Regions from separate parts of the Peribacillus sp. genome, predicted to be linked through region 2. Evidence: riboswitches for the same ligand, from Rfam matches in the RefSeq annotation. Region 2 holds a riboswitch; each other region holds the start of a gene.
What was found. Region 2 has a riboswitch for S-adenosylmethionine ahead of AC52RT_RS07385 (O-acetylhomoserine aminocarboxypropyltransferase/cysteine synthase family protein). Riboswitches for the same ligand answer to the same signal wherever they lie in the genome.
Positions count from the first base shown of each region.

Region 1: linked by a shared signal. The riboswitch ahead of AC52RT_RS02900 (alpha/beta hydrolase) and the one ahead of AC52RT_RS07385 (O-acetylhomoserine aminocarboxypropyltransferase/cysteine synthase family protein) in region 2 are both predicted to bind S-adenosylmethionine.
Region 3: linked by a shared signal. The riboswitch ahead of AC52RT_RS09365 (hypothetical protein) and the one ahead of AC52RT_RS07385 (O-acetylhomoserine aminocarboxypropyltransferase/cysteine synthase family protein) in region 2 are both predicted to bind S-adenosylmethionine.

Region 1 is NZ_JAZVJO010000088.1:14,977-18,254, reverse strand. Features, by position in the region: gene AC52RT_RS02905 (methionine ABC transporter ATP-binding protein) at 1-866, opposite strand, end outside; SAM riboswitch class I at 941-1,040, opposite strand; SAM riboswitch class I at 1,125-1,229, opposite strand; SAM riboswitch class I at 1,423-1,524, shown strand; gene AC52RT_RS02900 (alpha/beta hydrolase) at 1,584-2,339, shown strand; gene AC52RT_RS02895 (CsbD family protein) at 2,412-2,576, shown strand; gene AC52RT_RS02890 (PP2C family protein-serine/threonine phosphatase) at 2,890-3,278, shown strand, end outside.
Region 2 is NZ_JAZVJO010000234.1:942-4,219, reverse strand. Features, by position in the region: gene AC52RT_RS07390 (methionine ABC transporter ATP-binding protein) at 1-359, opposite strand, end outside; SAM riboswitch class I at 531-641, opposite strand; gene AC52RT_RS07385 (O-acetylhomoserine aminocarboxypropyltransferase/cysteine synthase family protein) at 757-2,070, opposite strand; SAM riboswitch class I at 2,167-2,273, opposite strand; partial or broken gene AC52RT_RS07380 (S8 family serine peptidase) at 2,686-3,278, shown strand, end outside.
Region 3 is NZ_JAZVJO010000293.1:2,525-5,802, reverse strand. Features, by position in the region: gene AC52RT_RS09370 (GDSL-type esterase/lipase family protein) at 287-1,012, opposite strand; SAM riboswitch class I at 1,173-1,273, shown strand; gene AC52RT_RS09365 (hypothetical protein) at 1,346-1,675, shown strand; gene AC52RT_RS09360 (hypothetical protein) at 1,718-1,936, opposite strand; gene AC52RT_RS09355 (DUF5316 family protein) at 2,308-2,520, shown strand; gene AC52RT_RS09350 (EamA family transporter) at 2,794-3,278, shown strand, end outside.

The DNA of each region.
Region 1 (3,278 bases), on a different contig from region 2:
TCGAACTTCTTAGCAATCTTCGATAACAAGGGCTGCCCGGAAGAAGCTCCTACAAAATTTATTTTAAACAGTTTTCCATTTGGATTGTGTTCTTGAACAAGAGTCCTGACCGATTCTGGAATGGAATCATTAAGGACAGAATGAACAAAGTTTTGCGCTGTTTTCGTTTGGGGATTTGAAAATATATCAAAGACAGTGCCAGATTCAATAATTTCTCCGCCTTCGATCACAGCGACCTTGTCGCAAATATCTCGTATCACAGACATTTCATGGGTAATCATCAAGATTGTTATCTTATATTCGGCATTAATTTTTTTCAAAAGTTTTAAAATCGAGCCCGTTGTTTGTGGATCAAGTGCCGATGTAGCTTCGTCACAAAGCAGAATAGATGGCTGTGTAGCCAGCGCCCGCGCAATACCAACACGCTGTTTTTGTCCACCTGAAAGTTGTTCTGGATAGGCACCTGCCTTATCGCTTAATCCAACGAACTTTAGCAGTTCTTCTACTCGTTGTTTGATTTGTTTCTTCGGTGCTCCTTCTAATACCAATGGCATTGCGATATTTGCAAACACTGTTTTTGATTGAAGGAGATTAAAATGCTGAAAGACCATCCCAATATTCCTTTTTACTTTTCGGATAGTAGAAGGAGATAGCGTTAATAGGTCTTGCCCATCAACCAGTACTCTTCCTCCTGTCGGCTTTTCTAAGAAATTAACACAGCGGATTAATGTACTTTTACCAGCACCGCTGAAGCCAATCACTCCAAATATTTCTCCTTTTTCTATGGTTAAGTTAATTCCATTAAGAGCCTTAAACGTCTTGTCCTTCGTGCGGTACTCTTTCTCCAATCCTTCGAATGTAATCATGATGCTCCCCCAATCTCATTTAAAAAACCCTCTTCTAAATAAGAAGAGGGTCTACGCAGCCCAAAGGCTGCCTCTTCTTATCTTTCAAGCTGAAAGCTTGCTGGAATTGGCACGGTACTAGTGTCCGCTGCCGAAGCTTCATTGGGCCAGTCCCTCAGCTTCTCTGGATAAGAAATTTATATAATTGTTTAACACTTACACACAAAAAACCTCTTCTGAAAATAGAAGAGGTTCCAATCAAAATATCCGATCAGTACGCTCTTATCTACCAAGCTATGCTTGTTGGAAGTAGCACAGTATTCTAAAAAGAATCTGCTGCTGAGGTATCGACGGGCCAAATCCCTACACCTCTCTGGATAAGAATGCATATTAAGTTAATACAATCTTACAAATACTTACCTTGTTTGTCAACATACTTTTTGACTATTCTTTTTTTTAAAATCATTTAAACAATTCGTTATGTTCTGGTCTTGACATATTTTTAGGCTATATGATACGATTTATTCCAAGTAAACAAGTGGGAATAATTGAATTTCGAGTGAATTCCCTTCATACACGTATATCAAGAGTGAACGAGAGAACTGGCTCATAGACTTCACAGCAACCTCCAAACGGAAAGGTGCTCCCACCAGCAAAGCTATGCTTTGGTTGATGAAATCGGTTAAAACCCTCTTCTCAACTTGAAGAAGGTTTTTTATTTTGAAAGGAGAATATCTAATGTCAAACTCGACGATTATTTCCGGCGCTGAATCATTCTTCATACCCGGAAACCATACTGGGATTCTAATTTGTCACGGTTTTAATGGTAGCCCGCAAAGTATCGCATATATTGGTGAATGTTTCGCTAAGGCGGGATTCACTGTATACGCCCCGCTTCTAAAAGGACACGGCACGTGCGCAGAAGATATGGAGACTTGTTGTTACCAAGATTGGATTCAAAATATACACGATGCATACAACACACTGAAGAAAACCTGTTCAAATATAGTTGTAATGGGTCAGTCAATGGGCGGCGCATTAGCCTTAACATTAGCAGAAACGGAAGCATGCAGCGGCATTATCACGCTAAACGCTGCCCTTGAAGTCCCTTGGTATGAAACATTTAAACACGCAGATGCACCGAGGTTCATTCTAGAGGGAAAACCAGATATTCATGATCCTGCTGCGTATGAAATTACTTACCCCTCAGTTCCGCTTAAAGCAGTTCAACAATTACTGCTTTTAATGCAAAATTTACGGCAAAAGCTCCATCACGTTTCCTGTCCTGTTCTCATATGCAGCTCACCTGATGACCACGTTGTTCCGTCTTATTGCTCGATCGAGATTTTCAAAAGCATCGCATCCACTGAAAAGGAACGTATCGATTTACCTTCTTCCTATCATGTAGCATCCCTAGACTATGATAAAGATAAAATTGTGGAGGCATCACTTTCCTTTATAGAGCGGCATGTCCATAAAAAAATGGCTTCATAATAATCCAAAATTGTTTACTCTCTCCCCAAACCGGGTAAAGTATATTATCACGCTAAAGAGGAGGAATTTTATATGAGTGGATTATCTGATAAGGTAAAAGGCACTGTAAATAAAGTCAAAGGCGAGGCCAAAGATCAAGCTGGTAACGCACAGAATGATCCTTCCCTACAAGCAGAAGGAAAAGCAGATAAAGTAAAAGGCAGTATTCAAAAAGGTATCGGAAAATTAAAAGATTAAGCTATAACCATATAAAAACCGGCTCCCTAAGTGGAGCCGGTTTTTTAATTCAAAAAACAATAAAAATAGGTTTATTTTTATGTCAGCAGGGTAAATGAAGTGTATATAGGCATTTTGCTCTCATGGCTCTTTTGACTTGAGCCATGTTTTTTTATGGTTGCTTATCTTGATTTTCAATACTCTCTAATTATATTTGTATACAAAAGTACGTTATAATAAAAATATTACACCATTATCTAACAAATAACCTACTTGATTCTATACCCAATCATTTATTACGTATTTTTTGTTAAGTCTAAAGGAGAAGCAGAGAATGAAAATTCTAATCGTTGATGACAATCAGGTAAATCTTTTTGTTATAGAAAAAATTTTAAAGCGTGCGGGATATGAAGACTTCACCTCCTTGACTTCGGCTCAAGAAATGTATGATTACTTACAGGTGGACAGCCCCATTCCTAAAGAGTCAACAGTCGATATTATTCTCCTCGACATTATGATGCCTGATATCGATGGAATTACAGCTTGCAGAAAGCTTCAAAGTATTCCACATTTAAAAGATATTCCAGTCATCTTTGTTACCGCCCTCGAAGATTCTAATAAGGTAGCAGAAGCCTTAGATGTCGGCGGAATTGATTATATATTAAAGCCTATCAACAAAATCGACCTGCTCGCACGAATTCGAGTTGGTCTTCGTTTAAAATA
Region 2 (3,278 bases):
GCTTCAGTTTTCGAAACACCGGCAATTTCCAGTGGAAAAGCAATATTATCAGCTACCGATCGAGACCAGAGCAGATTAAAATGTTGAAAAATCATGCTGATTTCTTGTCGAGCTTTTCTGAGTTCTGTCCCTTTGATTTTAGATATTTCCCGTCCTGCCACAATAACTGAGCCATCCGTTGGTGTTTCTAGACCATTTAACATCCGAATTAATGTACTTTTTCCTGCTCCGCTATATCCAATGATTCCGAAAATTTCACCTTGATCTATCTTCATGCTGACATTATCGACTGCTTTTATTAACCCGCCTTGTGCCAAGCCTGTTCGGAATGACTTACTTATTTGTGATAATGTTATCAATAATCTCACCTCTTTATTCAATACATTCTATGAACTTAGTAATCTGACTCTCAAGAAAAACCTTCACATATATCGTTTCTCATTTCACCCTAAACATGTATTGAAATCTCAATTAAGAAACAAAAAAACCTTTCCGCAAGAGCAGAAAGGCTGGCTAAGAAACTAACCGTCCTCTCATCTCCCAAAGCATGACTGCTTTGTGTGAATTGGCACCTTTCCAAGGTAATCCTTGTCGGTTGCCGGGCTTCAAAGGGCACATCCCTCAGCCTCTCTTGATAAGAGTAAAACGTATATGTGATTGAAGGTTTCCCCTCGTTAAAAGTCCATAATAATTATTATAAAATAATATCATGAATAAAGAGATGATGTCAATCAAAAACATTGATGTCAGATGATCTTAAATGGTTTTAGCTGAGGTACTCGTAATCCCTGTTGCTTTTCCGATGCCATCTTCGAGCGCCTCTATTAAATCTTCAACGTTTTCAATGCCAACGGATAGACGGACGAGGTCAGCGCTAACACCTGATTTTAGTAATTCCTTATCATTTAATTGTTGATGAGTTGTACTTGCTGGATGAATAATTAAACTCTTAGCATCTCCTACATTGGCAACATGTGACCATAGATCGATGGAGTTAATCAACTTCGCTCCCGCATCACGGCCCCCATTAATCCCAAAGATGACAATAGACCCCGCACCCTTTGGCAAATATTTATCAACGAGTTTTTTATCAGGGTGATTAGTATTCCCCGGGTAGGTTACCCAACTGACAGCGGGATGATTTTCCAAATAGCTAACAATTTCTTTAGTATTGGCTAGATGCTCCTTCATTCTTACATGAAGGGTCTCTAATCCTAGCGTAAATTGGTACGCACTTTGTGCACTCAATGTCGGACCAAAATCACGAAGCAATTGCACACGTGCCTTTGTTATGAACGCAGCCGGACCCACTGCTTCACTGAAAACAATCCCTCCGTAGCTCGGATCAGGTTCCGTAAAGCCAGGGAAATTGGGCGAATTCCAGTCAAAGTTTCCACCGTCAACAATAATGCCGCCCAATGTCGTCCCGTTACCAAGCAGCCATTTAGTTGCCGAATGGATCACAATATCAGCTCCGAATTCAATCGGACGGCATAGATAAGGTGTTGCAAAGGTATTATCAATAATCAACGGTATACCATTTTCATGAGCAATGTCAGCAATGGCCTCAATATCTAATACAGTTAAACTTGGATTACCAATGGTTTCTCCAAAAATCGCCTTTGTTTTCGGCGTAATTGCTTTTCTAAAGTTTTCCGGGTCCTCAGGTGAAACAAAGTGAACCTTTATCCCATACTTAGGCAGAGTATTGGCAAATAAATTGTATGTTCCTCCATAAAGGGTGGAAGCTGCTACAATTTCGTCCCCTGCTCCAGCTAGATTGAGGATGGCTAATGAAATAGCAGCCATTCCACTTGCGACCGCAAGAGAGCCGATCCCTCCTTCTAGCAGTGCAACCCTTTCCTCAAATACTGTCACAGTTGGATTATGAATCCTTGTATATATATAGCCCGCTTCCTTTAATCCAAATAAATTGGCCGCATGCTCTGTGTCTTTAAATAAATAGGCATTACTTTGATGAATAGGCAGAGAACGTGCTCCTGTTTCATCCGTCTGTAATCCTCCATGAATACTCACTGTTTCAAACCGATAACTTTTTTCTTCTGACATTGTCTCATCTCTCCTTTAACAATCTTATTAGCTCTTTAAGGATATGTAAGAAACAAAAAAACCTCATCTAGTTTAAGAAGAAGTTTTTAGGAACTCTCCTTATCTTTCAGAGCTTATACTCTGCTGGAATTAGCACCGTGTATTAAAAACATACCGGTTGCCGGGCTTCAAAGGGCCAGTCCCTCCACCTCTCTTGATAAGAACATATTAAATTTTCAGATAATTACCTTGTAGGAAATATATCACGAACATAAGATAACGTCAATAAAGAAATCAGATTTTTCTATCTTTATAACCATTTTTTTATCTCTTTAAGGTGAAAAGTTCTTTTGACACCTGTATAAAAGCACACTTATGCCGAAATTTTTTTGCTGTTTACTAAATACGTCCTTACTATGACCTTGTTTTCACTGTACAGCTATTCCTACCAAGTATTCATTTTCACAATCCAATGTTTTTCAAGACAAAATATGACAAATATTTCATTGAACAGTTCGCTATTATTAAAGCAGCAACAGTGCTATACATACGAGCCGACTACGCGAAACGGAGGGTAGCTGAATTGTAGAACGGTCTCATTTTTGTTCTTTGACATTCGAATAGGGGGAAGAAACTTTGCAAAAAAAACGAGAAAGAAAATGGCTGGCTTTATTATTTTCAATTTTGCTGCTTACATCTTTGATCATTCCGACAAACTCCACCATTGCTTCGACAAGTACACTTCATACCTCTGCAAAAGATAGTCTTTTAGGAAAAGAACAAAAGAAGATTGCTCCTACAGTCCTTTCACAATTTAAAGAAAATAAAGAAGTTACCTTCCTAATTAAATTCAAAGAACAAGTGGATACCAACAAAGTATCTACCAAAGCTGCTGCTATAGCCAAAACACAAAAACTATCAGCTAACCAATCAAAACTACTTAAACGCTCTACTCTTGTATCCGAGCTTCGATCTACTGCATTAGAAACACAGGTAAATGTTAAAGACTATTTAGTCAAACAGGAAAAAGCAGGCCAAGCAAAGAATCTTCAATCCTTTTATATCGTCAATGCGATGGCAGTAACAGCTTCCAAAGACGTAATGGAGCAGCTCGCTGTTTACCCTGAGGTAGCTAAAATCCTGCCAAATGAAATCAGACAGTTAATTCAACCAGCTAGTAAAACCAAAATCTCTAATGCAGTGAATGGCTCTACTGCCGTTAAAAGCAA
Region 3 (3,278 bases), on a different contig from region 2:
AATCACCTGCTTTTAATATTCATCTTATTAGACATAACTGACCTAGTTTTAACTGATCAAATAAAACGAACTAGAGAGAGTTAACTTCTTCTATTTGCTGGTCGGTCAGCTGCCAGAACTCAATATAATCACCTCAAAAAAACTAGTTACACATACGATATGCATTTACTATAAACAACCGAAACAATTCAAGCCAATGATGTTTAAAAAATTTAATCAATCGATTGATTAAATAATTTTTCATAAAAAAGAGCCCTTCCACTTAGAGGACTCCACTCATCTCTATTTATTTCTTTTTACTAATCGCCTTCCAAAATTCGGCTGCAAGCACTTTATATCCAGAATCACTCAAATGAATATTCGTCTTATTTGGAAGGTATTTTTTATAATTCTTAGCAATCGCTTTGTCAGTCGCCACAAATGTATCACCATTTTCTGTAGCTGCTGACTTAATTTGCGTATTAAGCCCTGTTAGCAGCGGCATTAAAGCAGCTTGCTGTTCAGCTGGATAATAGGGGAAACAATTATAGTAACCCATTACATAAACCTTTACCTTCGGATTAAGGCCGTCAATTGTTTTAAGTATTTTATTCAGATTAGTAGAAACAGCGACAAGTGCTTCCGGTGCTTTCGAAGGATCCGTATTTATCTTGGCAAGTAAATCATTTGCCCCGATATCAATGGTAATATGAGTAGCGCTTTTAATTTCCTTCCTGATTTTCTTGCTTTTCGTTACATCTAGCAGAAGACGATCCGATGTATAACCTGGTACGCTGAAATTATCAAAGTCAGCTAATTTATACTTTTTTGCCACAAATGAATCAGCAATATAATCAACGTACCCATAATCCAAATAGCCATTCGGTGACAGCCCTGCTGCTAACGAATCCCCTAATGCCACATATTCAACCTTTACTGGTGCAGGAGCTTTTTTTGCTGAAGCACTAAATGGCACACCGACTACTAGAGACATGGCTAACAAGATACTTGCAGTTTTCTGTTTCCGATTCAAAATAATTCCCCCTTGATAATTTTTGACTTCACTAGTTCAAATTCCGTGTTTATATCGAAAATCCTTCTTAGGTCTAAAGTAATTTTTTCGACATTCAATTGACAAATTCAATTTTATTTATTAGAATAATCAAAATACTATTTATACAATAAAAACATATCTCTTATCCAGAGAGGTGGAGGGACTGGCCCGACGAAACCTCAGCAACCACACGTAGTGATGGTGCTAATTCCAGCAAAGCTTAGCTTTGGACGATAAGGGGAGGTGTCTTTTCTTACAAAAGCCCTCTTCTTAGGAAGAGAGTTTTTTTGTATAGAAAAGGAGAGTTTATCGATGAAAAATAATAAGACCTTTTTAACCGTGGATGAATACTTAGATCTTTACCTATTTGCAAAAGATCTTGGTGATATTCATTGGCAAAATGAAATAATTGAACAACTAAAAAATCATAATCAGAAAACAGATAAAACCTGGGAGATTCAGGCTCTATGGGAGTCCTTTGAGCGGGTAAATAATAAAATACTGGCTCTTTACAAAGAACTGCGAAATGATTCAGCCATCTCAGAAGTAATAGGAGAAAAGCTCTGGACTTTAAAACAACAGCGTATGGAAATCAGCCGGGAAATCCGCTGTCTAGAGGGTAAAACGTTCATAACTAACTAAAAAAAGATGGAGTATCTCGTTAATGAGATACTCCATCTTTTTTTATGCGTTAACCTTCATAGCTGACATCATTTGCATCATGGTTGAAATCATTTCATCACACTCTTGCATTTTCATCATCATTTCTTTCATATCCATACCCATTTCGTCATTCATTTCCATGCCTTGCATTCGAGTCATCATCATTTTCATACCATTCATTTCTGTCATCATTCTTTCCATTGACATCTTCATCATCATACTCATCGTCATGTTTTCCATTTCCATTCCTCCATTACGGTTTTTTTAAACTAATAGGATCTGGATGTACAGCACTTGTCCTACTTCATCTACTTTAAGTATATACCCAAATAAACTGTATTTTAAAAATTATTTAAATAATTTATTTTCTAAATCATTAACGAACTGTCTGTATCTTTTAAAACCCTTATGTATCAATGGTTTAACCAATTTAATCAATCGATTGATTAAATAAAAATAAATCTTTTAATAAATAAAAAATGGCAGAAACTCCTATTAGTTTTTAAATAAATGAGCAGAATAGAAAGAGTGGGTATTTTATCAATCATTTTACTTAATAGCGAAACTTATAAGAATATGTAACGTACTAATAGTAGAAAGGGGGTGTTTTTTTGCAGTACTTCTTTTTTTTCGGTGTAGTCTGTATCATTATCTCCGGTATATCAGTTGGGGCATGGACGACGCCTCAACAGCAAAGAGATACATTCAACAATGAAACAACCACATACCGAAGATCCAGAACAAGAATAGCGATTTATTCTGGATTTTTAGGCATCCTTTCTCTAGCCATAAGCGGAATGTTGTATTTTAAAAATACAATATGATTCTCAGGTTATTTATATCGTTTTTTAGGCTGTTGAGAAAGAGTCGGCAGCCTTTTGATTTTTTCCCTCAACCCTTGTAACTGTGTATCAGTAAATCTGCAATTTGTTATAATCCTTTCAAAAAAACCCTTTCTCTGGATCCAGGGAAAGTGCGTTCTAAATGAACCCTTCTTTAAACTTCTTCTTGACGTGATTTTTATGCGTTGTATAATTAAGAGTTTTAATTATCGCATTGCTATATTTGTATAATAAACAAGAAGAGGAGAATTCATTATGTGGTTTATTTTTGCTCTGCTCACAGCACTTGCATGGGGCGGCGCGGATCTATTTTATAAAAAAGGAACAGATAGTAATGATAAGTTCAGCCATATTAAAATCATCATTATGGTCGGCTTGGTTATGGGTTTGCATGCAACAGGGTATCTTTTATTCAAAGGATTGACTTTTAATCCTATGGATTTAATCACTTATTTACCTGTATCAGGACTCTACATTTTGTCGATGGCAATTGGTTATATCGGGTTACGATATTTGGAACTTTCGATTGCTTCGCCTATCCAAAACTCCTCTGGAGCCGTTACGGCAATCCTAATTTTTATCTTTTTCACCCATGAATTAGGTGTAATAGAAGTATTAGGACTCATTATTATCACATTAGGTGTTATTGGAATCGCCGTTTTAGAAAAGAAAGCCGAAAACGAAGCCCTTCAAAATCGATCCGTTGAAATTGATAAAAAATATAAAATTGGCTTTATGGC